DNA from 4 places in the Cytobacillus sp. IB215665 genome. Region 2 is predicted to be linked to each of the others. Evidence: predicted binding sites of a transcription regulator. Region 2 holds the regulator's gene; each other region holds the start of a gene.

Region 1 (7,925 bases), on a different contig from region 2:
TGGCCACAAAAACCTATGGTAAATTCCTCACTTTGAAGTTTTTTCATTAATTGCACAATTTTCAACGCGGTTTGGCTATCACCTTCATCATTAATTTTATGATAAATATCGAACAATCCGCTCGTAACATTTTGAGTTGTGTACTTCTTAACCCCTGTTTGCCCCATATACAATACCCCTTAACATTCTGACTGATTAGTTATTTTCTTATTTTACAATATTAAATAGGATGTTTCATAGTAAAACTAAAAATTATTCAGAAAAACCCCAGCGCCATAACGATTTTGAAATGGTATTAAAGTTATATCATTTGAACATATATTTTCCCATCTTTTAACTCGCCTCATATGAAATAGGTAATGAAATTATTGGCTTTAGCAAGGAACATGCTTTGTAGTCATATTTAGAACGAGCTACGTAAACGTTGATTTAATACTAATCTAATCGATCGATTTATAAGCTTGACTCATAAGATTAAATAACTTATTTTCTTTCTTAGCTTAGTTCCTTAGTATCTTTTCTTCATTAACATAATCATAATCACATAAGATTTCTACTATCGTAATTTTGTATATATAACAGCATAGTTTACGAAAGTGTCAAATAACAAGTACATGAGCATTTCATATGTACGTATATCGTTCTTCGAAAAACCCAAACATGTAAGAGCTGTTAAACAAGGAGATGAACATCGTTCATATAATTTGTTGCTTTTATTACAGAAATAAGACATCTAAAGAAATGTTTTGAACAATTTCAACGAATTATTCAATCAAGCTATGTAACGCTAGTTAAATGTGGTGTAACTCTTACAACAAGTGAAAGGGAAGATTATTGTGAAGGTGATTAGGAGATTTCAAATAAAAAGGACTTCCCCTGTTTGGAGAAGTCGAACGTTTTAAAGGAGTTGTTGTTGTGCATTATTATTATAAATCTAAAAATCATTACGTTCAGCACACAATTATTGGAATTATACGAGGAAATCTATTAAATTTATTAAATAACAGTATAGGTCATTACACAAATCAATATTATGAGGTAAAATAGTAATGGGTATATTTTACCCAATTACAATCCCTGAAATAAATGATGGAGGTGAATTCAGTTTGGCCACATTAAGTTCAAAAGTAACAGGTGTTTTAAACAGCACAATTCATGTAGTTAAAACAGTAGTACCAATAGATGTAACAATTGATAAACCAGCGTTATTCACTCAACCGTTACTGCAATCCTCAATGGGCGTATTAATTGGTATAACTGGGGATATAAGAGGAAGGTTAATAATAGAGGGAAACCCAACTGTATTTGGTGGAGTTGGTGAAATCATGTTTGGTATGCCTCTTGAGGGAGAAATGCTTGAATCATTTACAGGCGAGTTTGGTAATATGATTGCAGGTAATTTGTCTACACAACTTTCTCAAAAAGGGATCAATATTGATATTACACCTCCTACAGTGTTAGTTGGTCAAACAAAGATCTACGGCTTCGAAAAAGCCTTTAGAGTTCCTATTCAAGTGGAAACAATGGGAGAAATGCAAATCATTTTAATGATTGAAATGTAATCAAATACACAACAAAGCAAAACAATCGACATTTAGTCGATTGTTTTCTGTTTATAATCGCTTGTTTTTACATTAATTGTTGCTATTCGTTCTATGATATAAGCACCTTTAAATCAGTTATGGCGGTATCTTTTTTATTGTACAATTGTTGAGCTTTCATAAAACCATCCATTTGTCTATTGTTCGTAAAAGTAGCAATAAAGTTTCCGAAAAGAGCCATTTAATTTCACTTTCAGCCCAAAAACTAACTCCTTATGACAAAAGTCTCAAGCAGCCACATCAAATCTATTTAACTATTTCACATTTTTTTCACAAATTGTTTTTATTTTTTGTGATATTTATCACTGATAAATTAGTTTATCACTATTATCATAGTGTTTGTATTACATATGAACAATTTGTGAAACCCCAATAACTGTATGGATTTTACACATTAGTCTAGTAAGATAATAGTGTAATAATAGGAAATTTGTTCAATAACGAAGGGAGTGAGAGAGATGCCGAAAACTGAGCTTCAAAATCAAAAAACTAAAATAGAAAGTGAGCCTTCATTAAAAGGAGCGTTAGCTTCAGTATTTTTGTTGGGTTTCTTTCTAATCATTACTTGGTTGGGAGTTTACTTTTTATTTGTAGACCGCTTATAGAAGGAGGGGAATTAGTCGATGCATATGCACAAGTTTGAAAAAATATGGTTGTTATTTGGAGTTGGAACTCTACTTGTCTTTTTAACTGTTATAGGTATTAGCGCATTTTATTTAGGGAACCAACCTCCTAGTTGTTTAACAACAATTGATCCAGAAAAGGTTGACCAAACAGCACCATTTGATAATCCAGGGTTAGTACAAATCGGGGACAACGAATATCAATTAACTTTTGTTGCTTCTGCATTTAGTTACTCTCCAACAAAAGTACAAGTACCAAAGGGTGCAAAAGTAAAAATCGTTGCTACAACGAAAGATGTTATTCACGGCTTTGAAATTGCAGGCACAAATGCAAATATGATGCTTGAACCTGGGTATATAAGTGAAGTAACAACTACGTTTGATGAAGTTGGAGAGTATTTAGTTTTATGTAATGAATATTGTGGAATAGGTCATACTAGTATGACTGCAACAATCGAGGTGATTGAATAATGAGTATTGTTGAAGCGAAAGTTGATCGACGCGATGGAAAATTGGCAATGGCACATATTTATGTCGCATTTATTGCACTAGCACTCGGAGGATTAGCAGGATTATTACAAACCCTTGTTCGTTCTGGGAAATTTACGCTCCCTTCATGGCTTGGCTATTATCAAATTTTAACTGTACACGGCGTATTACTTGGTCTTGTTTTAACTACATTCTTTATTATCGGCTTTCAATTTGCCAGCCTAAGTAGAACAGCAGGTGCATTATCCAATAAGGTTCGTTTGACTGGTTGGATCGGGTTTTGGATGATGACAATTGGTACGGCAATTGCCGCAGTATTTATCCTATTAAATGAAGCATCAGTACTTTATACATTCTATGCTCCTTTAAAAGCACATCCAGGTTTTTACATAGGCTTAACATTAGTTGTTGTAGGTAGCTGGGTAGCTGGCTTTGCTATGTTTGCACATTACAGAAAGTGGCGTAAACAACATCCAGGTCAAATTAGTCCACTTTTAAGCTTTATGTCTATCGTTAACATGATATTGTGGTTAGTAGCAACATTAGGCTTAGCTGCTACAGTGCTAGTTCAATTTATTCCATGGTCATTAGGTATTGTTGAAACGATTGATGTGTTGGTTAGTCGTACATTATTCTGGTATTTTGGACATCCACTCGTATATTTCTGGCTGTTACCAGCATATATGATTTGGTATGTTGTTATTCCTAAAGTATTAGGTACTAAAATTTTCTCAGATGCTCTAGCTAGAATGTCATTTATTTTATTCTTACTATTCTCTATCCCTGTTGGATTTCACCATCAATTAACAGAGCCAGGAATTGATCCAGCGTGGAAGTTTTTACAAGTCATTTTAACATTCTTAGTAGTCATACCATCCTTAATGACGGCTTTCTCTATGTTTGCAACGTTCGAATTGTATGGTCGGTCAAAAGGTGCAACTGGGTTATTCGGCTGGGTTAAGAAGCTTCCTTGGAAAGATGCACGCTTTTTTGCACCGTTTATAGGAATGTTGTTCTTCATTCCAGCTGGTGCAGGTGGTTTAATTAACGCAAGTAACCAATTAAATCAAGTTGTCCATAACACCATTTGGGTAACAGGGCATTTCCATTTAACATTAGCAACAACTGTTTTACTTACGTTCTTTGGTGCAGCCTATTGGTTAATCCCACACATTACTGGGCGAGTAATGACGAAGGCTATGAACAAACTAGCAATCATTCAAACTATTGTATGGGCTATCGGGATGACATTTATGTCAGGAGCAATGCATGCTGCTGGGCTACTAGGTGCCCCACGTCGTTCCGATTATTCAACATACGGTGGCTCAGAACAAGCACTGGAATGGATACCTTATCAAATCGCGCAAGCAATTGGCGGTTCTATCTTATTCATCGGTATCATCTTAGTACTAATTATTATTACTAATTTAGCATTTTTTGCACCTAAAGGTGAAACAGAATTTCCAGTTGCAGAGGTTACTGAGCATGCTGAAAAAACACCAATGGTTCTTGAAAACTGGAAACTATGGATCGGAATTACTATTTTGTTAATATTATTTGCTTATACAATTCCGTTCATAGACATGATCCAAAATGCTCCAGTCGGTTCAAAAGGCTATAGGTTATGGTAACAATGTAACAACAAGCGCCTTGTGAAGTCATGTTAAATTACTTTCACAAGGCGCTTATTATATGTCTGTTATTTATAGCAAAGCCTCCTTTGTAAAATGACAAAGGAGGCTTTGAAATGTCTTAATGTGCTAAACTACATTAGCTGTTAATTTGATAGACTCTACGATACTTCTCTTCTAAATACTCAATCAAATGATTTGCATTTAATCCTTCACCTGTTACATCTTGTAGGATTTCTAGTGGTTTTTTCAGTTTACCAAATTGATGTACATGCTCTGTGAGCCATTCGCGAACAGGCTCTAATTCCCCTTTTTCCATTAACTCATCAAAATTTGGAATATCTACAAGCATTGCTTTATTTAGTTGGGCTGCATACATATACCCTAACGCGTAAGAAGGAAAATACCCAAACATTCCACCTGCCCAATGTACATCCTGTAGTACTCCTTCTGCATCATTTGAAGGGCGTACACCTAAATATTCTTCATATTTATTATTCCAAACTTCCGGTAAGTCTTTCACTTCAATTTCTCCGTTAAACAATCCTTTTTCAATCTCATATCGTATCATTATATGTAACGGATAAGTTAATTCGTCTGCTTCGATACGGATTAATGAAGGCTTAGATTCATTAATAGCTTTATAGAAGTCATCTAACTCTACAGAATCAAACTGACCATTTGTATGATCTTTTAATAAATCATAATTCTTTTTCCAATAAGAATAATTACGTCCTACAAAATTTTCGTAAAACAGTGATTGTGATTCATGAATACCCATTGATGTTCCTGAACATAAAGGCGTGCCTGTTAAGTCAGGTGATATATTTTGCTCATATATTGCATGACCACACTCGTGAATTGTTCCAAAAACCGCTGTACGGAAATCCTTTTCATCATACTTTGTCGTAATGCGCACATCTCCTGGGTTTAAGCCTGTAGCAAATGGATGCACTGTTTCATCTAATCTACCAGCTTCAAAATCATAGCCCAATTGCTCTAGAATTGCTAAACTAAATTCACGCTGCTTACCTTTAGAAAAATGTTCAAACAGGAAGCTCGTTTCAGGCTGTTCTGCTGCAGCAATTTCTTTTACTAATGGGACAATTCGCTCACGGGCTTCATGAAACACCTTATCTAAAATGTCCACTGTCATACCTGGCTCATAATCGTCAAGTAGAACATCATATTTGTTATCTTTATAACCCCAGTACTCAATAAACCGCTTGTTAAATTCGACTAATTTTTCTAGGTAAGGCTGGAACATAGAAAAGTCTGATGCCGCTTTTGCTTCCTCCCACACAGATTCAGCTTTTGATTGAAGAATGACAAACTCCTTATACTCTTCAGCAGGAATTTTTTTATTCTTATCATAATGTTTTTTACATTCTTTAAGAGTTTTAATAGTTTTTTCAGATAGCTGCTCCTTGACACCTTGTGACGAGAGCTTCGCAATATAGGAAGCCATTTCTTCAGAAGTAGTCATTGCAAAGATTTCAGATGATAAAGTTCCAATTACCTCAGAACGTTGGGCCACACCTTTTTTCGGAGCACCTGTGCGTAGGTCCCAATGCATTAATCCAACAGCTTCATTATAGCCAATTATTTTTTTTACATAATCTAAAAATTGTTGTTCTAATTTTAATATATCTTGATTCATGTTGTTCCTCCTTAAACTGTTTTCATTTACTATAATTCTATACAATTATAATAAATCCTTCTAAATCTTACATTTAAATATTCTTAAGATTTTGTAACATTTGTAGGAAGATTTGTTTCCACTTTTGCAATTAATTCTTTATCAATATCACTTGTACAAAAAATAGTCACAACCCCCTTATCATGATGAGAACGAACTAAACGTCCAACCCCTTGACGTAGTCGAAGCATCATATAAGGAACATCAATTGACCAAAAGGGATTCTCAGATGCTTTACGCTTTGCATTAAATACAGGGTCATTGGGAGGATACGGCAACGACCAAATAATAAGATTAGATAAAGCTGGGCCAGGTATATCTAAACCTTCCCAAAGATGCTGCGCACAAAGTATAGTATGTTCTTCATTTTGGAATATTGAAACTAGTTCACTAATCTCTCTATCTCCCTCAAATAAAAATGAAAATTCCGTTTGCTCACTACAGTGTTCCTTGAATAACTGTAAATCGTGTTTACTATTAAATAATATTAACGCTCTTCCATTTGTTTTCTGTAGCTCTTTCAGTGTATACGTAAACTTCTGTTGAAATAAGTTGTCATTGGCTGTTAGAATTGGCATCTTTATCTTCATTTGTTCATCATAATCAAATGGAGATTCCACTGAAAACGATAAATAATCACGAATACCTAAGCTAGCTGTAACATACTCAAATGATTGGTTATTTGAAAGTGTTGCAGAGCTAAACACAAACGGAATGTTGTTTGAGAAAACTTTTTCCTCAAGTACATTCTCCACCGATTTTGGCATAATAACAACAGTTGTTTCATCATCGTTTGCTTCAACCCATGTTATAGCTTCATCATTTTCGACCATTAGCTGCAAAGAATATTGCACTTGATCAATGTATTCATCAACAATATTTAATTGATACTCTTCTATCGTATATGTTTCACTTTCGAAAACTAGTGCATCTCCAATAGCAATTAACTTTTCGTTTAATTGTTTAGCATAATTAATAATAGAGTCGGATAAAGCAAGGTTCATTCGATGAGACCCTTGTACTTGCACAGCTTGCTCCACTATTGAATCAAAAAATAACTGATTCGTTTCAATCGTCTCTTCTATTAACAACGCAAGCTCTTCTCTTATCTCATTTTCAAGCAGTCGAGTTAATAATCCTTCTAATAATGTTGCTTTTATTTTATAAGTCAACGCCTTTTGTGCCGCAATTTCTAACAGATGCCCTTCGTCAAAAACTACGCTACTATATTCAGGTAGTAACGGCAATTGCCCTTCTCTCTTACGTGATTCTTTCGTCCACACATGCTCCATATAAAAGTCATGTGAACAAATAATTAAATCTGCAGCCTTTCGATAATGATCTCTAGACAAAATTTGTCCACATCGATGTCGCTTTTCACAACTTGAGCAATCTTGAAAAACATCCCATGAAATCATGTTCCATTCCTCATCAGACAACAGAGGATATTGTTTTCGATCCCCATAAGGTGTAAATTGTTGTAAGGCTGCATGATTATTCACAAATTTCGGTAGTGAATCATAAACATCATTAATATTGTCATGTTCTGAAAAAGTCATTGCATCATCTAGTTTGTTTAAACACAAATATTGCTCAGGGGATTTTGCCAGTCTGACATCAATATTTATATTTAATAGTTTTCGAAGTTTTGCAATGTCTCCTTCCTCTTTAACAAGCTGTTCAATTAATGACTCATCAGCACAGCTTATAATTGCGGGTTTATTTGTATACCTTGCGTAACACAATGCATATAATAAATATACGATTGTCTTTCCTGTTCCAACACCAGCCTCAGCTAATATTATCTTCTTTTCCTTAAATGCACGTTCAAGCTGAAATGCCATGAAAATTTGTTCATCTCTTAGCTCTAAACCTGCTTCAG
Region 2 (7,925 bases):
AGTATCTGAAATGAAATTCCCACTTATATCATTGGTTGTTTCAGGTGGGCATACAGAATTAGTATATATGGAAAAACACGGATCATTTAAAGTAATTGGAGAGACACGTGATGATGCTGTAGGTGAAGCTTATGATAAAGTTGCAAGAACATTGGGACTACCATATCCAGGTGGTCCTCACATTGACCGACTAGCTCATGAAGGAGAAGCGACGATTAAGCTTCCTCGAGCTTGGCTTGAAGAAGGTTCTTTTGATTTCAGTTTTAGTGGATTGAAATCTGCTGTGATAAATACATTACATAATGCGAAGCAACGTGGTGAGGATTTAGAAACAAAAGATATCGCAGCAAGCTTTCAAGCAAGCGTAATAGATGTATTAGTCACAAAAGCGATGTTAGCTGTTGATAAGTATAATGTCCAACAAGTATTATTAGCTGGTGGTGTAGCTGCTAATCAAGGGTTAAGAGCTGCTCTTAAAGAAAAATTTTCGTCAAAGGATGATATAGAATTAATTATTCCTCCGCTAACTCTATGTACAGATAATGCGGCAATGATTGCAGCAGCAGGTAGTGTATTATTTAAACAAGGAAAGCGTTCGGACATGGCTTTAAATGGGAACCCTGGCCTTGATATTGAGCAATAGTAAAATGAATAATAACATAACAGTGTTATGAAAGACCGTGATTCTTCCTAAGGATACGGTCTTTTTCCACACCTTTATCCACAGAAAAAATACTATTGTGGAAAATTAGTAACAAAAGCTAGTTTAAAAGCACTTTTGAAGCAAGTGGATAAGTGGATAACTTTGATAAAAACTGTGGATAATGTGTAAAAGTCGGTGTATAACATACATTACAATGAATTGTTTGTGGATAACTATGTGGAAGAGTCAACTACAATCCATATGAAGTGTAAGAAACATCTTTTTTGCAATAATTGTAGTGCTTATTGGGGGCTTGCGCTTCTCTTCTGTATCCCTAGCCTCTCGAGGTCGTTTCACTACAATCCTAAAAGGTAAAAAGCACCTTCTAGGATTGTAGTTCCAACGCTTGTCGAGGCAAAACAGTCGTCTCCACTTTTCTTCTAATCATGGAGTGTTTCCCATTCGGTCATTAATTGTTCTAGTTGCTCCTGGTACTGTGAGTTTTCTTCATTAATCACGGCCACTTTTTCGTGATCTTGAAAGATAGTTGGGTCACATAGGAGAGTCTCATTTTTATCTATTTTTTCTTCGAGTTTTGATATCTCTATTTCTAGCTCTTCGATTCTTCTTTTTCTTTGACGCTGTAATTTCTTCATTTCCTTGTCTTGTTCATAAGTCAGCTTCGTCTGTGTTTTATCTTCCTTGATTGAAGGACTAACTACTTTTTGTTCATTTAGCAGCTTAAGTTCTTCAATTTCTGCTTTCTTTGATATGAAATAATCATAGTCTCCCAAATATTCAGTAATACCGTTTGTAGTAAGTTCATACACTTTCGTAGCTAGTCGGTTTATAAAATAGCGGTCGTGGGAGACGAATAGAATTGTACCAGGATAGTCAATCAATGCATTTTCAAGTACTTCTTTACTATCCAAGTCTAAATGGTTTGTAGGCTCATCCAAAATTAACAGATTAGCTTTTTGTAACATAAGCTTTGCTAACGCAAGTCGTGCCTTTTGGCCACCACTAAGTGTTGATACCGGCTTCAACACATCATCACCTGAAAATAAAAAGTTGCCTAACACTGTCCTTATATCCTTCTCGGGTTTTGATGGGTACTCATCCCAAAGTTCATTAAGAACACTTTTATTTGAACTAAGATTTGCTTGTTCTTGGTCATAGTATCCAACTTTAACATTTGATCCAAAAGAAAATTCTCCTTGTAGGGCTTGTATCTTATTAATCGCTGCCTTGAGTAAAGTTGATTTCCCAATACCATTTGGACCTACCAAAGCTACACTGTCACTTTTCATGATTTGAAAATTGATATGTTGGATAATAGGCTTGTTGTTTTCATAAGAAACAGAAATGTCTTTAGCTTTTAAAACTTCATTTCCACTTTGACGTTCGATGTCGAAGTGGAACGAAGCCGATTTTTCATCTCCAGTAGGCTTATCTAGGACTGTCATTTTCTCCAGTTGTTTTCTTCTACTTTGTGCTCGTTTTGTTGTTGAAGCTCGTGCTAAGTTTCGTTGAACGAAATCCTTAAGCTTGGCAATTTCACCTTGCTGCTTTTCATAAAGCTTTAAATCGTGTTCATAATTTTCTGCTTTCTTCTTTAAATAATCACTATAATTACCGATGAATTTTGCTGAATTAGTTCGAGATATTTCGTATACTTGTGTAACGACTTTATCAAGGAAATAACGGTCATGAGATACGATGAGAATAGCTCCTGGATAGCCGAGTAAATATTGCTCCAACCAAGTAAGAGTATCAATGTCAAGGTGGTTAGTAGGCTCATCTAGTATTAATAAATTTGGCTTTGCTAATAATAGCTTCCCTAGAGCAAGCCTCGTTTTTTGACCACCACTTAAAGATGATATAGGTGTTGAGTAATTAAAGCTGGAAAACTGAAGTCCGTGTAGAACAGCTCGTACATCAGCTTCATATTGATAGCCACCTTGTTCTTTATATTGAATTTGTAAATGATCATACTCTTTTAATAGTTTGTCGTAATCTGCCTTGTTTGACATAAGGCTTTGATTGGACATTTTTTCTTCTAGTTTACGTAATTCTATCTCCATTTTTTTTAACGGTTCAAACACGGTTAACATTTCTTCCCAAATAGATAAGTCCGAATCTAAGCCACTATGCTGTGCTAAATATCCAATAGAAATATCTTTCGGTTTCATGACGCTTCCGCTATCATGAGACATGTATCCTGCTATTATTTTCAATAAGGTTGATTTTCCAGCGCCGTTACGGCCAACGACAGCTATTCTATCTTTCAATTGTACTTCTAGCTTTATATTCGATAAAATAAGATCAGATCCAAAATATTTTGTGAGCTGATTCACTTGTAACACTATCATGTTAGTTCACCTCTGTTATAATAGTTTTAGTGTATCTTAAAATGTATGAAATGAGCAATATTCTTTCACTGGATTCCAATGTTTAACTATCTAAGGTTTGAGAAGTGCTTATTTTTAACAATAGTTCAGTTTGATTTGTATGCGCTTTCTTAGTGAAGATATTTTAGACTTAGCTTTTATATCATGTACGATGTATAGGCTCTTTTCATAAAATTTTTTGCAATTGACCTCATTTATTAAGAGGAAAGAAGCTACGACCGCTAGGTTTATACGTATTTTCTCTTAAAACGAATAACAGCAATTAATGCGAAAAAAGCCTTGTACTAAGACATAAATAGGATTTCTCATAGTATTTGTTGCACCTTTTCATCATTAAAACTATAACAATAGGCTAAATTATTAATTACAATTGCCACACCACTTACGAAAAAGCCATTTACTAAGAAGGTGATAGAAACGGACTTGGGTGTACATATAGTTTTCACGCCTTGTTAAAGTAACGACAGGATTGTAAAAATAGTGTAGTATAGTCATATTGAGAGGTGAAAAGCAACAGTGTCTTCATTTACACATTTTAATGATCAAGGTAGAGCAAAGATGGTTGATATTTCTGAAAAGGGCGAAACATTAAGAACTGCTATAGCGAGATCAAGTATCTCAGTTAGTAAAGAAATTTATGAACAAATTATTCATTCAAAAATAAAAAAAGGGGATGTTTTAGCTGTAGCTCAAGTGGCTGGTATTATGGCTGCAAAAAAAACATCAGATATTATCCCGATGTGTCACCCAATTAGTTTAAAGGGTGTCGATATCACATTTACATGGGAAGAAGAAAAGCACTTATACAAGCTTATTATTATCGTAGAAGTTAAAACGAAGGGTAGTACAGGTGTTGAAATGGAAGCTTTAACTGCTGCTAGCACATGTGCCTTAACTGTTTATGACATGTGTAAAGCAGTTGATAAAGGTATGGTTATTGGTCCAACTTATTTATTAGAGAAGACTGGTGGAAAGAACGGAGACTTTATTAGAGAGCAGTGAATGAATAGCTGTTTGAATGTGGGGGAATAGAAGTGAATAACGAACAAACAAAAATTCCACAAGCTACTGCAAAGCGTTTACCATTGTATTATCGATTCATTAAAAATCTTCATGCTGCAGGTAAGCAGCGCGTATCTTCTGCTGAGTTAAGCGAGGCTGTAAAAGTAGATTCAGCAACAATACGTAGAGATTTTTCGTATTTTGGTGCTTTAGGTAAAAAAGGGTATGGTTATAATGTTAATTATTTATTAACGTTTTTTCGACAAACACTAGATCAAGATGAACTGACAAAAGTGGTGTTAATCGGGGTCGGGAATTTAGGTACTGCATTTTTAAATTACAATTTTATTAAAAATAATAATATGAAAATTGAACTTGCATTTGATGTTGATGAGCAAAAAATTGGCACTACAGTTGGAGATGTTCCTATTTATCATATGGATGATTTAGAAAAATATATTACCAAAGATGTAAGTGTTGCCATCTTAACTGTACCTGCACCAGTTGCTCAAGGGATGACCGATCGTTTAGTAGAAACAGGTATTAAGGGTATTTTGAATTTTACACCAGCTCGAATTAATGTACCTGACCATATTAGAATTCATCACATTGATTTAGCAGTTGAGTTACAATCTTTAGTATATTTCCTTAAAAACTACCCAACTGAATAGTAGCTCTACTGGCATTGTGGTCGTTTAGATGATCATCGAGTTATAATAACAATATATGCTTTATAATGATAGATCAGGAAAATTATTTGTAATTTATGATGGAGGTGAGACCAATTAACATAGGAATAGGAAGTCTTATATTAATTTTAGTGATCGCACTCGTTATCTTTGGTCCAAATAAGCTTCCTCAATTAGGAAAAGCTGCTGGAGAAACACTTAGAGAATTTAAGAGAGCGGCACAAGACATTGCAAATGAAAATAATAAAAAGAAGTAACATTAGGATGAGAAAGTATGAATGATAGTAAAGAAATGTCTGTATACGATCATATAGGAGAGCTAAGGAAGCGTCTAATTATCGCAGCCGTTTTCTTTGTTGTTGCTACAATTGGAAGCTTTTTTTTGGCTGAGCCAATCATTGTCTATTTACAACAGGCTGATGAAGCAAAAGAGCTGACGATGAATGCATTTTCCTTAACTGATCCAATAAAAATTTATATGCAATTTGCTTTTATTATAGCTTTTGTAATTACTGCACCAGTTATTTTATATCAGCTTTGGGCGTTTATTAGCCCAGGTCTATATGAAAAAGAACGGAAAATCACTTTAAGTTATATACCAATATCAGTGTTACTATTTTTAGGTGGAGTTTCATTTTCCTATTTTATTCTATTTCCATTTGTTATTGAGTTTATGACGAGGATATCTGAACGGCTAACGGTTAATCAAGTTATTGGCATAAATGAATACTTCCAATTTCTATTTAAAATCACTATTCCATTTGGAATATTGTTTCAGCTTCCTGTCGTTGTGATGTTTTTAACTAGACTTGGCATAGTCTCGCCTATGTTTTTAGCGAAAATAAGAAAATACGCATATTTCGTTTTACTAGTTATAGCAGCATTTATTACGCCACCAGAGCTCATTTCACATCTGATGGTGACGATACCTTTATTTATTCTATATGAAATAAGTATCTTTATCTCAAAAATAACCTATCGGAAAGTGGAAAAACTAGAACAGGAACTCCTGACTGAAAATGAGTAATAACCATACAATAAACCATAACAAAGTTAATCAAAGTGAGTTTTTACAAATTGTAGAGGCTCACTTTTTTCATGTAGTATTTTCTAGCGGTTATTTTGTGAGTATATGCAAGTATAAAGGTCGTATTAATATCTTATATAAAGCATTCAATAAATGAAGAAAGTAATGATGTTAATGAGCAATAAAACAACAAAATTGTTTGAGGTTGATTTATATAAACCTATTCAAGAGCATTTTATAGAACAGGGGTATGAAGTATATGGAGAAGTCAATCATTGTGATATAGCAGCTATAAAAGACGATGAGCTAGTGATCGTGGAGCTTAAGCTTAATATAAGTATAAAGCTGTTAATACAAGCTACTAAAAGGCAGCGTTTATCCGATCAGGTGTATATTGCTATCCCGAGGCCTACATATTCTTTGCGTTCTAAAAAATGGCAGGATATATGTTATTTGGTCAGAAGGTTAGAATTAGGCCTTATGATTGTAACTTTCAAAAATGGTACTGCACTGGTAGAAATCATTCTAGCCCCAGCTGACTTTGATCGGAAAAAAAGCATGCAAAGCAGCAAAAAAAAGAGAGATTTACTTTTAACTGAAATGCAAGGCAGGCATCGTGACCATAATGTTGGTGGAAGCAAGAATCAAAAAATCATGACGGCGTACAAAGAAAACTGTATTCATATTGCTTGTTGCCTCGAACGTTTAGGTCAGTTATCAACAAGTGATCTTCGCCAAATGGGAACGGGTGACAAAACTGTATCTATTCTTAATAAAAATTATTACGGCTGGTTTGAAAGGGTGCGAAGAGGAACTTATTCACTTAGTGATAAGGGTAAGAATGAGCTAACTTCATATCCACAACTTGTTCACTATTACGGTGAATTAATAGCAAATAAGCTTGGTTGATACAGAGAATGGTATTTTGGGTAACTCATATGTATTTAGAGAAGAAAAGATGTCCCGAACATATTCGTGCTTAGCAAAAAGCAACAATTAATGTGAAATTAGCCATAGAATAAAACAACCTTCCTGTTAACTAGGAAGGTTGTTAATTATTTTATATTTTTTAGTTTGTTATGAAAGATAAACATACGAATAGCCACTCCAAAATCAAGGGTGGCTACAAAAGACAATATGAGAGTGGGGAAATTCCAAATTGTTTCTTGAGCTGATTGAATTGCGAGATATGTGAAAACGATTCCTATAAAACTATATATAAATCCAAAAAATAAAGGTGAGCGGCGCATATGTTATAATCCTCCAATAATCGACTGCATTTGTTCCAGTTGTTGTCGCATTTGTTCAATGTCATCCTTGTAGATAGTTTGTATTAAGACCACAAATGTATTCATTGAAACGTGTGCAATAATAGGTACGAGTATTCTTTTTGTTTTCACATAAAGAAAGGCAAAAGTAAATCCCATTGAACTGTATATGAGTATGTGCTCTGGCTCACCATGAACTAGGGCGAATATGACAGAACTAATAAGTGCTGATATCCAAAAATTATATTTCTTATACAACGAGCCAAAAATGATCTTTCTAAAAATGATTTCCTCTAATATTGGTGCGATGATTGAAGTGACAATAATGAATAACGGGACCAATTCAAAAATTCCGATAAGCACTTCAGTATTTTCTGACCCTGGATTAATTCCAAGTAACATTTCAATATTTGCTGCTAAAGATTGTGCAAATAACGCAAGGAAAATACCTGCGATTGACCAGAAAATGGCTTTGCCAGTAGAGGGGTAATCTTCAGGAATCACTCTGTTAATCATATCTTTTTTCATAATGAAGAGAATAATCATTAATCCGAGGATAAAGCTAATTACAGCCCAATAACCAACCCTAATGACTAGCGCAATATCATTAGAATGAGCATCCTCGCCTACACCTAAAATTTCTAATAATGGCACACCTAAAGTCGCAGAAAATTGGACGATAATATACGCGATAATTACATACCAATAATGTCTTTCGAACGGTGGAAATATCTTTTTAATCAATAAAATAATCTCCTTTAAATGTTTGTTCATGCTGCTTTGGTTTAAAATAGTATTTTGCTATTTGGGAATGCCTTGTTTCCCTTCGCAGCTTTTAGAGGTCACCATGTCATTTTATCAGAAAGAAAAATCCCTATTCAAATG
Region 3 (7,925 bases), on a different contig from region 2:
ATACTTTTTACCAGTTTGTACATGTTGCACCGATACAGTCTTTTCTTCACGGTTGATTTTTACTACTTCTGAAAAGTTTCGAATATCTAGATTAAACTTCTTACTCATCCCCTCAACAGTTTGAACGAGTAGACTGTCTCTCTGCGGAATCACTTCACTAACATGATAAGGTAAACCACAGTTTGCGAAAGATATATATTCTCCACGTTCAAACATGATAATTTCTGCATTTTCATCTAATCTTCGTAACCTTGCTGCTGCTGTTGCTCCACCTGCAACTCCACCGACTATCACTATTTTCTTTTTCATTGTCATTGTCATCCTCCTCAATTACCTATATGGGTATATAATTTGTAAAAAAATATATTTGCTCAATGTTTCACAAATGATTTGTTATTTAGTACACCTACATAATACTGTATACATAGTGTCATTGTCAATATACCCCTGTATGTATATTTTGTGACATCTTTTTTCACTTATTTATCACTTTGTTTTATTGTTTAATGATCCTTCTCGTTATCGTAGATTTTATCGGTCAATTCGTAAGCTTTATGGGTCAATTCCACATATTTATCCCTCAAATACTGTCATCATCATAAAAAGAAGTAACACGATGTTTCGTGTTACTTCTTCTTTAATTATTTCATAAGTGTAGGTGAGTATGATGTAACGATGTTGTATGCTTTGTCAACCTCTTCGGCTGAAGGTGGATTTGTATCAATCAATTCATTGTCCAAACAAAGTGCTTTCCATTTATATTCACCCATTTTATGATAAGGTAGTATTTCTACCTTTTCAACATTCGATAACGTACCTATAAATTGTCCAAGTCGGTCTAAATCTTGTACCTGATCTGTATATCCTGGAACGAGAACATGTCTAATCCATAAAGGAATCCCCTTATCATTTAAACGCTTTGCAAAAGAAATCGTATTATTATTAGATAAACCTGTAATGTCTTGATGTTTTTGTTCATCTATATGTTTAACATCAAGCAGAACAAGGTCAGTCAGACTTAAGAGCTCATCCAAGTTAGCGGGTTGTAATGACCCCGCTGTATCTAATGCAGTATGAATGCCGAGTTCTTTACATTTCTTAAATAAATCAATGACAAAATCAGCTTGAACTAGTGGTTCTCCACCACTTACAGTAACACCACCATTTGAAAAGTTCATATAAGACATATATTTTTTAATATCTTCAATTAAATCATTCGTATCTTCTTCTTTACCTCCAGTTACTTTCCAAGTATCTGGGTTATGGCAGTAAATACAACGTAACGGACAACCTTGTGTGAATACGATATAACGTAATCCTGGTCCATCTACTGTACCACAAGTTTCAACTGAATGAATTCGTCCTATCATGCTGATCACATACTTTCGTGGAATGTTCTATTAATGACGTCGATCTGTTGCTCACGAGTTAACTTAATAAAGTTCACTGCATACCCAGAGACACGAATTGTTAATTGTGGATATTTCTCTGGATGTTCCATTGCATCTAGTAATTGCTCTCTTTCAAATACATTTACATTAATATGATGTCCCTCTTGTCTCATATAACCATCTAAAATCGAGACAAGGTTACTTGTTCTCGTGTCAGCTTCTTTTCCGAGAGATTTTGGAACCATTGAAAAAGTACAGGAGATTCCATCTAAACAGTCTTCGTAAGGAAGCTTAGCTACTGAATTCAGCGAAGCTAGTGCACCTTTTTTATCACGTCCATGTAAAGGGTTTGCTCCCGGTGCAAATGGCTCACCAGCTTTTCTACCATCAGGAGTTGTACCTGTTTTTTTACCATACACCACATTTGATGTGATCGTTAAAATGGATTGAGTAGGCAATGAATTACGATAAGTCGGGTACTGGCGTAACTTATTCATGAAATTCTCAACTAACTCTGTTGCAATTGAATCAACTCGGTCATCATCATTTCCGAACTGAGGGTAATCTCCTTCGATTTCAAAATCTACAGCGATTCCGTATTCATTTCTAATTGGGCGCACTTTTGCATACTTAATGGCACTTAATGAATCTGCTACAACAGACAATCCAGCAATACCACATGCCATCGTTCTTAATATTTCTTCATCATGCAGAGCCATTTCAATTCGTTCGTATGAATATTTATCATGCATATAGTGAATTACATTTAATGTATTCATATATAGTTTTGCAAGCCAATCTAACATCTTATCATATTTTTCAAACACTTCTTCATAATTTAGAATATCTGCTTTGATCGGTTCAAAGTCAGGTCCCACTTGTACACCCAATTTTTCATCAATTCCACCATTGATTGCATATAATAATGCTTTGGCTAAATTCGCACGGGCCCCAAAAAATTGCATTTGCTTCCCGATTTTCATGGCAGACACACAGCATGCAATCCCATAGTCATCACCATATTCTTTACGCATCAGATCATCATTTTCGTATTGAATAGAGCTTGTTTTAATAGACATTTTTGAGCAATAACGCTTGAAATGTTCCGGTAGCTCTGTCGACCATAATACTGTTAAGTTCGGCTCAGGAGCTGGCCCTAAATTATCTAACGTATGCAAAAATCTAAATGACGTTTTCGACACAAGTGGACGTCCATCTAAGCCCATGCCACCAATTGATTCTGTGACCCACGTTGGATCACCGCTAAATAATTCATTGTAATCTGGCGTACGTAAAAATTGAACCATCCGTAGCTTCATAACAAAATGGTCAACTGTCTCTTGTACCTCTGATTCAGTCATCGTTCCATTATTCAATTCTCTTTCAAAATAAATATCTAAAAATGTTGAGACACGCCCTAGACTCATAGCAGCACCATTTTGTTCTTTTATCGCAGCAAGATAGCCAAAATATAACCATTGAATTGCTTCGTGTGCATTTTTGGCAGGCTTAGAAATGTCAAATCCATAAGAAGCTGCCATATCCTTCAGTTCTTGCAATGCCCTAAACTGTTCGGAAATTTCTTCACGATCACGAATCACTGCTTCACTCATCATCTCATTTTCAAGTTTAGCATGGGCTTTTCTTTTTTCATCCATTAAGCGATCTACACCGTATAAGGCTACTCGACGGTAGTCACCGATAATTCGACCTCTCCCATATGCATCAGGTAGTCCAGTAATGATTCCAGCTTTCCGAGCCTTTCTCATTTCAGGAGTATACGCATCAAATACTCCTTGGTTATGAGTTTTGCGGTACTCAGTGAAAATTTTCTCCACTTCTGGTTCAAGCGTAAATCCATATGCGTTACATGCGTCCTTCACCATTCGAATACCACCAAATGGTTGTATAGAGCGCTTTAGTGGTGCATCAGTTTGCAAACCAACAACACTTTCTAAATTTTTATTTATATAGCCTGGCCTATGAGAAGTAATGGTAGATACTGTTTTAGTATCAACATCTAGTACACCACCATTTTTTCGTTCTTTTTTCGTTAACTCTAGAACTTCATCCCATAAGCTAGATGTTTTTGCTGTTGGTGGAGCAAGAAAATCTTCATTTCCTGTATATGGTGTTACATTATTTTGAATAAAGTCTCTTACATCAATAGCATGCATCCAATGCCCTTCGTTAAAATTCTCCCATGCAGTTTCTTTTATAATTGTGCTCATTTTGTCCATGTTAACTTCCTCCATTATTATCGTTAAATTTTCAATAAAGCGATTTCATTTGTGAAATACTTCACAACTCAGAGTAAGAAAATTAGTATTAATTGTTTATTTATTACCAATTATACTATTAATATGGTGTATATGACGGGATGTTATTGACGACATTGTGAATTTTTTCACGGATTAGTATTAAAGGGAAGAAATTAGAGATTGTAGCATCTGCATAATCCGACTTAAAACCAAATAAATACTAAACATGTCGTAATGAGTATCGTCAATTAAATATAAATAATCTGTATTCTTATAGACAATTTGCCCATTCTTTCATACACATATATGGAGAAGAAAGGGAGGTTAGTTTATGCATAATTATGGGGGAGCTCAAGGATATACTGGTTACAACTACGGGGCTGTACCTAATGTTAGACACTCTGCCTACAGATATGGCTACGAGAGAGGTTGTGCAAATCCTGCACCCAGTTACAGTCAACCTGTCCTTGTTGGAGACTCAGTGGGTACTGGGTTTGCGTTAATTCTTGTGTTATTTATTCTACTGGTTGTCATACTTGCAACAGTAGTCAAAGCCATTTAATCACATCTTAAGGAGAGGTGCTGATTCTCACCTCTCTCTAACATAAACTTTAATATGTAGCCAAATACGTTACGCTACTACAATTATCTTAAAATACAATGGTTTTGTTTTTGTAAACAATCACTCGATCTTCTAGGTGCCATTTAACTGTTAGAGCGAGAACGCTCCTTTCAATAGAACTACCTATTTTCTTCAAAGACTCAACATTATCACGGTGATTTACTCTCATAATATCTTGCTCGATGATCGGTCCTTCATCAAGATCATTCGTAACATAGTGGGATGTAGCGCCGATGAGTTTTACACCTCTTTGGTATGCTCTGTCATACGGTCTTGCTCCTACAAATGCTGGTAAGAACGAATGATGGATGTTAATTATTTGATTAGGATATGATTCAACAAAATCTGATGTCAATATTTGCATATACCTAGCTAAAATAATCAGATCTACCTCATACTCTTTTAACAGTTGAAGCTGAGTTCTTTCTACCTCTTTCCTATTGTCTTTATTTGCAGGGATATAATAGAAAGGTATATCTAAGGATTCGACTATTTCCCTTGCATCTTCATGATTACTAATGACTAATGCAATATTCGTCATCAAATCACCATTTTGCCATTCCCATAAAAGTTCCTGGAGACAATGAAGCTCCTTTGAAACGAAAATTGCTGTTTTCTTTAATTCATGAACAAATGTAAGTTGCCACTCCATTGAGAATTGATTAGCAATGCTTTGGAACTCCTTTTTCATAACAGTCCCTTTATGCAGTAAGTCTGGACATTCAAATTCAATTCTAATAAAAAAGACGCCACCTTCTGGATTTGTAGAGTATTGACTTGATTCAATAATGTTTGCACCATGGTTAAACAAAAACTCTGAAATTGCAGCGACGATCCCTTGCTTGTCTGCACAACTAATTAAAAGCCTGCCACGATTCTTTTGTTTTTCACTATATTGATTGAGCATCTCCTGTATCGAATTGTTCATACACTTTCTCCTTTATTAATTCATGTATTATACATGCCTAATTATTTTTATTATATTCTCATAATTCAATAAAGAATACAATGGCAGTTTATAAACTTTTTAAGGATCGCTTCATAACAATTTGTTGCAATTTTTAAAAATGACCCTAGCTAATATAGACTTACAATTGTTATGAATTCACTGTACATTAAATACTCATAAAATCTTGTTGAGTTCGTGTTGACTTTCTTATACGGAAGACAATAATGAATACGAAACGGCGTTAAAAATGAAATGGGTGATGATATATAGATAGATAGCTTCATAGAAGCTTTCTTTTTACGTGATGTCTAACTCCTGACAAAAGCATTAAAGCCACCATTGAGCAATAAACTCAACGATGGCTTTACTTATATTTTGTTTTATCCACTTATATGCTCAGTAATACAAATTGTGAATTATTGTAGTTGGTATTTTTAATAGATAAGTTTATGTAAAGGATAGCGGCTACGTGTTATAGTAACTTGTACAAATAATATTCGTTCATAGGTTGACCATTTATGATTAATGAATTCACTTTTTCACCCTCAATAACAAAACCCATTTTTTTATATAAGTTAAATGCCTTTATATTGTCTTTTATAACTGTGAGTTCCAGCCTAGATATTTCTTTATCTTTAGCCCAAGCGAAAACACTATTAAATAGACTTGATGCTATGCCTCGTCCTTGAAAATCATCAAGTACACCTAAAACAAGATATGCCGAATGTTGATTTCGTTTGACTTTACCTCCAAATGCGTTCATAAATCCAACTAATTTATGCTCTACTTCTGCTACTAGAAATAATGAGTTCTTTTCAGCTATAATATTTTCTATAGCTTTTCTTTGTTGCTCAAGTGTCATTGATTTTTCACCTGGTTCAAATAACATAAATCCTGATTCATCAATGCTCTTATTTAATTGTAAAAATTTTTCTGCATCGTTTAATTCAATTGGTCTGATAATCATCTTAACGCCCCTTATAATCATAGAAAATACAAATCCATAGTTTTGTTTATTCTTATTCTTCTTGGATTGATATCACATTCTTTTCAACTATCATTTTATAATCTATTAATGGAAATATTTGAAAGTATATGATTACTAACATAAACATTCAAACATTTCCCTTTTTGGACATTCAAAATGTTAAAATAGTAGCTAACATGATACCACTCCACTATGGAATATTATACCTTGAAAAGATCTTTTTTGTCAGTTAAAGGAATTAAGGTATAAGATTTAAAAGTATTTAAGAGATTCGTTATAGATGAAAAATAACATTATTTGTTTGGTGTAAGATGCATTTAAATTTTCAGCAGAAAATAGTGACCCCATCCAAAACATTTATCAAATAGATAGTAGTTGGTAGTCCAGTAATCTAATGTAAATTGTTCGGTTTTCAAGACCACTTTATGGTTAAGTTTTTGTGATTATATTGTATAACCCATTTGAATGGAGATAACTTACTCCTTATTATAAATAATACAAAATAATTCTTAATATTCACTCAATTCATGCTGTTTTCGCATTTTATTGCTCTTATTCGTACTAATAGATAAACACGGATACAACTGTAGTTTCGTGGCATTTTTTCTGCTATGTTATGATGAGAATCACATAAGACTTCTTTCTTTACTGTCGTAATTTTGTATAATTAACAACAAAGTTTACAAAAAGAGCCTTAACAAAAACATTATGAATTACTTAAGAAATAAGTAGAATATAAGTATCGATAACTTAAGGCTTATGATGCAAAAGAACATTATTACAACAGTTTATTGCTTTTAAGATGCCACATACGCTGTATGTACGTGCTTATAACTTAAACTGAAGTGCTGCAATCAATGTGAGAACAGCCTTCAAAAAAGAATGACCTCTACGTAGAGATCATTCTTTTTAACTTACCCTCTGTCCTTATACAACTTATACTCTGATTCCGAACAATAAACATAATGCCCTTGTTTTATTTCCCTCATTGTAGGTGTCTCTTTGTCATAATTATGCTGCAAAGGGTCATAAATTATTCTTTTACGAGAGCGCTCATGATCTGGGTCTGGTAATGGAATCGCCGATAATAGTGATCTAGTATAAGGGTGTATTGGGTCGCTATACAGTTCATCACTCTTTGCTAACTCTACAATTTTCCCACGATACATTACGCCGATCCGATCGCTAATGTACTTGACCATAGACAAGTCATGCGCAATAAATAAATATGTAAGTCCTTTTTCTTTCTGAAGTTTTTTCATCAAGTTCACTACTTGAGCTTGAATAGATACATCCAACGCTGAAATAGGCTCATCTGCAATGATAAATTCTGGGTCTACTGCTAGCGCCCTTGCAATACCTATACGTTGTCTTTGTCCGCCACTGAATTCATGGGGGAAACGACTCGCATGCTCGCGATTTAGTCCAACGATTTCTAATAACTCATGGACTCTATTCATCCGTTCTTGTTTAGAAGAAGCGAGGCTATGAATATCAATTCCTTCTGCTATAATGTCTGATACTTTCATCCGTGGGTTAAGTGACGCATATGGGTCCTGAAAGATCATCTGCATTTTTCTATTAAAAGATTTTAATTCCTTTTTCGACTTCTTCCCGTGGACATTCTCACCGTTATAAATTACCTTACCATCTGTTGCGTTATATAAACGAATAATTGTTCGCCCTGTTGTAGATTTCCCACAACCAGATTCTC
Region 4 (7,925 bases), on a different contig from region 2:
CTTGTAAATATCTTAATGTCTTATCCATAATGTTTGACACACCTTTTATGTTTGATCAAAATACTTCGTAAACTCCTCAACATCTTTCACATTTTCACTATAATAAGGATTTTCCTCAACACTCGTTTCAGGATCAAGATTTGTTTTAATTACTAATCTTGGCTCTTTTGATGGGTCTAGATGAGTATCAGTTTCTATATGTTCTGGATTTTCATTCTTTTTATTCACTACATCCACCTCCTACATATAACTTGCTTTTAAATTTTAAAAATATGTAATTTATAGTATGAAATATGAAGTGTATAATCTTTTTTCATGCGTCACAGACTATGTATTGGAGCAGAGGTCATGTCAATTCGTTGCTCCAAATGAATTGTAAAAGGAGGAGCATAGGTGACAAAGAAGCAAAATAAACCACAAAAAACTAACATGGAATTTGGAAACCAATTTACACAAAAACGTCCTAAAAAGGAAATGAATAATAAGAACGATAACTAGGAGGAATATGAATGACTAATCGAAACAATAACCGCAAGAGACAAAATAAATATCCGAACAATAGGAATGAGACTGAATTTGCTAATGAGCAGTCCATTCAACATGATTCAACTCCAGAGAATAATCCGAAATACGGAAATGAATCTCACAAAAATTCCTAATGGAATACATAAAAAGCAGCGAATGAATATTATTCTTCGCTGCTTTTTTATATAGTATTATTTTTTACTCCTCATTCTATGATGTAAATACGTATACACCTAGTGTTCCTGACACCTTATTTAGTCTTAAAATTATTGAATTCTCTTTTCACTCATTCATTCTGTTCATTTATAGTAAGAATAGGCAGTAGGGTTTACGAAAGAGCTATTAATGAACGTTCTATTCCTGAATGGATATCCGCTTGCGTTGTTGGCGTGGAATACGTATATCTAGTAGGCCATCCCTAAATGTTGCAGTTACGTTTTGTTCTGGGATCTTGTAGGGAACGTGAACGGTTCTTGAAGCCTGTTGGAATGTATGCATTTTTTGGTATGTTTGTTGTTTATCATTTGACTCTTCGATTATTTCGCTGTTATTAAGTGAGATTGTTACATAATGTTCGAAGAATTCAAGATTTATTTGCTCACGTTTAACACCAGGTAATTCTGCATTAATAACATACTCTGTATCTGTTTCAAATGTTCGTATAGGTATTTGTTGAATGAAGAGTGGTTGGCTAAGGAGGTCATCAAGTGACTCAAATATTCGTTTAAAAGGATTTTCGCCAATGAATTCATTCATCGATTTAATTAAGCCATTGAATTCGTTCTCAAGATTTCTAGATAATTTATTATTATTGTCTGAACTCACAACTTTCACCTCAGTTAAAAAAGTTTATTCGCTATAACTTATGCAATTCGTTCGGAAAGGGCACAAAAAATACACAGAGTATCTACAGTCATGTAATGAAAAAATGGTATAAATGTGAACAATTTGTAAATTATCCAAAAATGTGATTGAAATCACAATTGATCGTATACGAAAGATGTATGCTAAAACATGAAAATTCCGTTTTAAAGGGGAGATAGACATGTTTTGTTATCAATGTGAACAAACTCCATCAGGAGGGTGTAAAGTGGTTGGTGTATGTGGAAAGGATGAAACGATCGCAAGCTTACAAGATACAATCGTATTTGGTTTAAAGGGCATCGCTGCATACCGAACACATGCTAATCAACTTGGATATACAGATTCATTTGTTGATGCAACGACTCATGAAGCACTTTATATGACATTAACGAATTCAAATTTTAATGTTGAAGAACATATCGATATGGCAATGAAGGTAGGGCAAGCAGCAGTTCGTATCATGGACGTACTTGATAAAGCTCATACTGAACGTTTAGGTATACCCCAACCAATAACAGTTTCTCAAAATAAAATTGAAGGCAAGTGTATCGTAGTAACTGGTCATAATTTATTCGCTTTGCAAGAGTTGCTTGAGCAAACAAAAGGGAAAGGGATAAACATATATACTCACTCAGAAATGCTCCCTGCACATGGTTATCCGGAACTAAAAAAATATCATCATTTAAAAGGAAATATAGGAAAAGCATGGTATGATCAACGTAGATTATTTGAAAAGTTTCCAGGTGCTATATTAGCAACCACAAACTGTGTGATGCCGATTAAGGGCACGTATGCAGATCGAATGTATTCATATGAAGTGGCGGGCTTGGAAAATGTTCAAAAAATAGAGAATGATGATTTTACTCCTTTAATTGATAGAGCGCTCCAATTACCCGATGCAAACATTGAATCAGAACAAACATTAGTAACTGGCTTCCATCATGAAACAGTTTTAGGCTTGGCACCTGAAGTTATCCAAGCTGTTAAGGATGGCAAAATTAAAAGATTTTTCGTTATAGCTGGTTGTGATGCTCCAGGAAAAGGTGGGGAGTACTACCGAGAGCTGGCTACATCTTTGCCACCTGAAACAGTGATTTTAACTACATCTTGTGGGAAGTTTCGTTTTAATGATGTAGACTATGGCACAGTACCAGGGACAGAAATTCCTCGCTATATTGATTTAGGTCAATGTAATAATTCAGGCTCAACGGTAAAAATAGCACTTGCTTTAGCTGATGCTTTTGAATGTGAAGTAAATGATTTACCGATCAGTATTGTTCTTTCTTGGTTTGAACAAAAAGCGGTAGCAATTTTACTTGGTTTATTTAGTTTAGGCATTAAAGATATCCGCATTGGACCTAAGCCACCAGAGTTTATTTCTGAGGGAGTGCTGAACGTTTTACAAGAAACATTCAACCTCCAATTAATTGATAATGCGCAGGACGATATGGAACAAATGTTATCCTTAACCGTTTAATAAACTTAAATAATTTTGTTTTTTGGAATGCCAAATTTTATACTGCCACTCTATGTAATAACAGTTTGCGAACATGAAAAGTGAGTTGCTGCTCTAGCAACTCACTTTTTGGCTGTTCTCACATTAATCGTTGTTTTTTAGAAAAATGAGCTAAATTCAAATATTACTTGCGTTTCCAATATTTTATTTCCTTCAAAGTGTTGGACTTCGTTAAAAACTTTAACTAATTGTCCATTTCTACAAAGTTTGAAATGAGCTTTTGTTTTTAACTCACAAGATTTCTGATTCGAACTTGTTTACATCAATAACAAGATTGCCATCACAATTCACTGTAATACTTCCTTTTTTCTTAAGCTTTGTAATCGTTCTACTAATCGTTTCCCGTGTTGTACCAATCATATTAGCTAATTCCTTATTGGTGAATTGGGTAGATAGCACTCTTGTGTGGCTATCAATTTCCGTTCCGTGAGTTTCTGAAAGTCTTAGTAACAGCTTTACGATTTGCTCATATGTATTATTTAAAATTTGTTCTTCGAGTCTTTTTTGCAAATCTATAATTTTTTCACCCATCACTCTAAAAAGTTTAATACAAACTTCTGGATGTTGTAAAAGTAACTGTTCAAAATGAGAAATAGAAATTGCTACAACAGCAGTACTTTCGACAGCGAATGACGAAGCTGGATAATTCCCTTTTCTAAAAAAACCTACGTGTGGAAACATATCTCCTTCACTTAAAACTGATACAATCTGTTCTTTTCCTTGAATATCATTTTTATATATCTTTACTTTACCAGTATGTATAAAATACACATAATCTAAAGGATCTTCATGCATGAAAATATGAGTCCCTTTTTGGTACGTTCGGGTGATTGCAATATTTACAATTTCTTTTAATTCAGTATTTATAAGTTCTTTAAATAAAGGTACATTTCTTAAAACGTCTTCAATAGTTTGTTTATTCATTTCTTACCACTCCACAGTATTTTCAATATATATATTTTAACAGATTTTATCATTTGTCGACGATAAATAAAAACTTTCTTTGCGAACGTTTATTCGTTACAATAAAATAGATGTGATACTAATTTAAATAGGCGGTGAACAGGTAGTGAATAAGAAGTCGCTGTCCGACATTATTGACGAACTAAAGGTAAATGAAAATATTATACATTGGCATGATGTAGAGCCGAAGGAAGCAAAAACAATGAGTATACCTGACAGTGTTGACTCCAGAATTAAAACAGCTTTACATAATAGGGGGGTAAACGCATTATATACACATCAATGTACTGCATATGAAGCAGTGCAAGATGGTCAGAATATTGTAACGGTGACCCCAACTGCATCTGGAAAGACATTGTGTTATAATCTTCCAGTTCTTCAAGCTATTGCACAAGATGAACTGAACCGCGCATTATATATTTTCCCTACTAAAGCGTTAGCGCAAGATCAGAAGAGTGAATTAAATGAGATTATTTCAGAAATGGGAATTGATATAAAAAGCTTTACTTATGATGGTGACACCTCTCCAACGATAAGACAAAAAGTAAAGAAAGCTGGACATATTGTTATCACCAACCCTGACATGTTACATTCAGCTATACTTCCTCATCATACAAAATGGGTTAGCCTCTTTGAAAACTTAAAATATATCGTTATCGATGAATTACACACATATCGCGGTGTGTTTGGAAGTCATGTCGCGAATGTCATACGCAGGCTTAAAAGAATTTGTAATTTTTATGGTAGTGATCCGATCTTTATTTGTACTTCAGCGACTATTGCAAACCCTAAGGAATTAGCTGAAAGGTTAACAGAAAGCACAATGACCTTAATTGATGATAATGGGGCACCAAGTGGCAGGAAGCATTTTGTTTTTTATAATCCTCCTGTTGTAAATAAACCTTTAAACATAAGAAAAAGTGCAACTGTAGAAGTAAATGATCTTGCACAAAGATTTTTAAAAAATCATATTCAAACAATTGTATTTGCAAGAAGTAGAGTACGTGTTGAAATTTTATTAAGTCATATTCAAGAACTAGTACAAAAAGAACTCGGTTCAAAATCTATTAGAGGATATAGAGGCGGTTATTTACCGAAGCAACGAAGAGAAATTGAGCAAGGTCTACGTAATGGGAACATAATGGGTGTCGTGAGTACGAATGCTTTGGAATTAGGTGTCGATATTGGGCAGTTACAAGTGTGTGTCATGACAGGATATCCGGGAAGTATTGCAAGTACTTGGCAGCAAGCTGGACGTGCAGGTCGTCGTCACAGTGAAGCAGTTATTATTATGGTAGCTAACTCTACTCCAATTGATCAATACATTGTGAACAATCCAAACTACTTTTTTGAAAGATCACCAGAATCTGCAAGAATCAATCCAGAAAATTTAATTATACTAGTTGACCATCTGAAATGTGCAGCTTATGAATTACCCTTTAGGGAAAATGAACGATTTGGCAAACAAGATGTAATGGAAATAATGGAATATTTAGTCGATGAAAGCGTGTTGTATCGTAATGGTGAGAAATTTTATTGGGCGAATCAATCCTTTCCAGCGAGCAATATTAGCCTGAGGTCGGCATCACAAGAGAATGTCGTTATTATCGATCAATCAAATATTGCTGACGTTAAAATTATTGGCGAAATGGATCGCTTTAGTGCTATGACACTTTTACATGATGAAGCCATTTATATACATGAAGGGATCCAACATCAGGTAGAAAAACTAGACTGGGAACATAAGAAAGCGTACGTAAAGAAAGTGGATGTAGAATATTACACTGACGCTAATTTAGCTATACAATTAAAAGTATTGGAAATAGATAAAACAACGAATAGAAAAACAACTACAATGAATTATGGAGATGTAACAATCAATGCTCGCCCTACGATATTTAAGAAAATTAAATTGTCTTCATTTGAAAATGTAGGCTCTGGTCCAATTCATTTACCCGAAGAAGAATTACATACGAGTGCTACATGGCTTGAAGTTCAAAACGTTGACAATAAGAAAGATGAAAAAGCGTTAGAGCAAATTCTACTGGGGATTAGAAATGTATTTAGCCATATTATACCTATCCACGTCATGTGTGATCGTAATGATATCCATGTAGTATCACAAATTAAAGCTACACATACAGGAAAACCAACATTATTTATTTGTGATCATTACCCAGGGGGGATAGGATTAGCAGAAGAGGTTTATAAAAGTCAGGACTTAATCATTAAAGCATCGAGAAACCTAATAATACATTGTCCTTGTGAAGAAGGATGCCCGTCCTGTATTGGCATAGAAATAGGGGGTAAAGACCGTAAGAGAGCGGTGCTTAACATGCTAGAAAAATTTTAACCTATGACTCTTTCGTGAAATTTACGCTATTTTACTAAAATTGGACAGTAAGATGAGCTTTATGAGCGTTTAATAATTGTAAAAGTAGAATAGGTGCCACGAACACGAGGTGAAAACGTGCCATCGTATAGAACGAAGAGCCACAATCAAAGCGAAAACAGCTTAAGTTATTTATTTTCGTGTGACTTCTAGAACATACATGGCTATGTTCATAATAGAAATGAGGCAGGTGAACATACGGTAATAACATAAATCAAATGGTCATTCATTTGTTTACGTTGTTATAAGTACTATTATTTATGTCTATTAAAAACAAACTTAATTTATATAAGAAACACCTAGTTAACGAAAGTGAGATGAATAGCCAAAGTTTAAAGAATGAAGATCATACTATACCGTTTCTTGAACAATGGACTTCTTTTTCGGCAAATCCATATTTTTTTGATGATCAACACTGTCTTATCAGAGAAGTTACATATCCCATTGGATATAAACATGGTCAACACTCATTTGCTGAGCTCCATGAGGTAATTGAGATGTGGCAAAGCCATCACATTCAACACCCTCTTTCAGCAAAAAATAAGCAACCACATGATTTGTTCTTTTTTGATACAGAAACGACTGGATTAGGTGGTGGAGTTGGAAATACGATATTTTTGTTAGGATATGCTAGAGTGTTTCAGGACGAGGTAAAAATAAGACAACATTTTTTGCCTGCTCCTGGAAATGAAGTTGCTCTTTATCAAAGCTTTCTTACAAATGTAGATTATACTACATTAGTAACATATAACGGTAAAGCGTTTGATTGGCCACAGGTGAAGACACGACATACATTAATTAAGGAGTCTGTTCCTAAATTGCCAGAGTTCGGCCATTTTGACTTGTTTCATGGATCACGAAGGTTGTGGAAGAATGATTTGGAGAACGTAAAGTTAACTACAGTTGAAAAAGAAAAACTTGCGATTAACCGAGGGAAAGATACTCCCGGATATTTAGCACCTTTGCTGTACTTTGACTTTTTACAAAATAAAAACCCAACAGGGATTTTCTCTGTGTTACACCATAATGAAACGGATATCCTTTCTTTAATTTCATTATATATACACCTCTCAAAAAAAATATTAGCTAATTACAAATTGAGTAACCCTAACGAACAGTTTGAAATTGCCCGTTGGTTAGATACTTTGGGGGAAAAGAAAAGCGCTAGTCATAAATATAAAGCTATTGCTACTAGTGAAGATGAGCATTCTGATAAAGCTAAGTTCAATTTAGCCATGATATATAAAAGAGAAAAGAATGTAAAAAAAGCAACCGACTTGTGGAAACAGTTAGTCGAATCAAATGATATGTCATTACAAATACAAGCTGCTGTTGAATTAGCAAAAGTACATGAGCATCAATTTAAGGAATTTGATATAGCATTAAAATATGCGAGGTTTGCATATAAAATCACTTGTGAGCAAGAGTATAAAAAATACAAGAAAGCTGAATTACTAAAACGTATTAGCAGGCTGGAAAAGAAGGGGAAATAACGAACACATTTATTTCCACGGAAAGCGCAAAAAGAGAGTTGATTCGGCATTATAAATAAAATAAATCGACAACAAATTTATTGTATAGTAAACATGTGTCGTAGCTATACATCTAGGGAATTAATCACCTTACTTAAGACTGTTGTGTTCATGTTAAAACATGATAAAATAT

The links. Region 2 encodes Rex, which represses fermentation and respiration genes when NADH is low (regulators of the CRP and FNR family bind a similar motif). Its sites were predicted from a motif close to TTGTGAAATATTTCACAA; they were not measured.
Region 1: the regulator Rex is predicted to act here: its motif matches at 1,849-1,866, upstream of SLH52_RS15050 (cytochrome c oxidase subunit 2A).
Region 3: the regulator Rex is predicted to act here: its motif matches at 3,681-3,698, upstream of pflB (formate C-acetyltransferase).
Region 4: the regulator Rex is predicted to act here: its motif matches at 1,491-1,508, upstream of hcp (hydroxylamine reductase).

The regions. Positions count from the first base shown of each region.
Region 1 covers NZ_JAXBME010000012.1:124,776-132,700, reverse strand. Annotated here, with positions in the region: gene SLH52_RS15060 (dynamin family protein) at 1-167, opposite strand, end outside; gene SLH52_RS15055 (chemotaxis protein CheX) at 1,050-1,562, shown strand; gene SLH52_RS15050 (cytochrome c oxidase subunit 2A) at 2,060-2,206, shown strand; gene SLH52_RS15045 (cytochrome c oxidase subunit II) at 2,225-2,695, shown strand; gene SLH52_RS15040 (b(o/a)3-type cytochrome-c oxidase subunit 1) at 2,695-4,344, shown strand; gene SLH52_RS15035 (carboxypeptidase M32) at 4,484-6,004, opposite strand; gene SLH52_RS15030 (ATP-dependent DNA helicase) at 6,088-7,925, opposite strand, start outside.
Region 2 covers NZ_JAXBME010000029.1:22,753-30,677, reverse strand. Annotated here, with positions in the region: gene tsaD (tRNA (adenosine(37)-N6)-threonylcarbamoyltransferase complex transferase subunit TsaD) at 1-643, shown strand, start outside; gene SLH52_RS22390 (ABC-F family ATP-binding cassette domain-containing protein) at 1,084-3,015, opposite strand; gene moaC (cyclic pyranopterin monophosphate synthase MoaC) at 3,571-4,056, shown strand; gene SLH52_RS22380 (redox-sensing transcriptional repressor Rex) at 4,089-4,727, shown strand; gene SLH52_RS22375 (twin-arginine translocase TatA/TatE family subunit) at 4,823-5,002, shown strand; gene tatC (twin-arginine translocase subunit TatC) at 5,020-5,772, shown strand; gene SLH52_RS22365 (DUF2161 domain-containing phosphodiesterase) at 5,926-6,681, shown strand; gene SLH52_RS22360 (YdiK family protein) at 6,828-7,022, opposite strand; gene SLH52_RS22355 (type II CAAX endopeptidase family protein) at 7,026-7,784, opposite strand.
Region 3 covers NZ_JAXBME010000014.1:107,207-115,131, reverse strand. Annotated here, with positions in the region: gene SLH52_RS16450 (CoA-disulfide reductase) at 1-315, opposite strand, end outside; gene pflA (pyruvate formate-lyase-activating protein) at 642-1,370, opposite strand; gene pflB (formate C-acetyltransferase) at 1,376-3,622, opposite strand; gene SLH52_RS16435 (YjcZ family sporulation protein) at 3,984-4,214, shown strand; gene purU (formyltetrahydrofolate deformylase) at 4,303-5,202, opposite strand; gene SLH52_RS16425 (GNAT family N-acetyltransferase) at 5,696-6,190, opposite strand; gene SLH52_RS16420 (ABC transporter ATP-binding protein) at 7,126-7,925, opposite strand, start outside.
Region 4 covers NZ_JAXBME010000012.1:112,653-120,577, forward strand. Annotated here, with positions in the region: gene SLH52_RS14960 (sigma-G-dependent sporulation-specific acid-soluble spore protein CsgA) at 1-28, opposite strand, end outside; gene SLH52_RS14965 (hypothetical protein) at 46-228, opposite strand; gene SLH52_RS14970 (hypothetical protein) at 510-659, shown strand; gene SLH52_RS14975 (Hsp20/alpha crystallin family protein) at 880-1,350, opposite strand; gene hcp (hydroxylamine reductase) at 1,571-2,866, shown strand; gene SLH52_RS14985 (Crp/Fnr family transcriptional regulator) at 3,137-3,829, opposite strand; gene SLH52_RS14990 (DEAD/DEAH box helicase) at 3,975-6,221, shown strand; gene SLH52_RS14995 (ribonuclease H-like domain-containing protein) at 6,521-7,753, shown strand.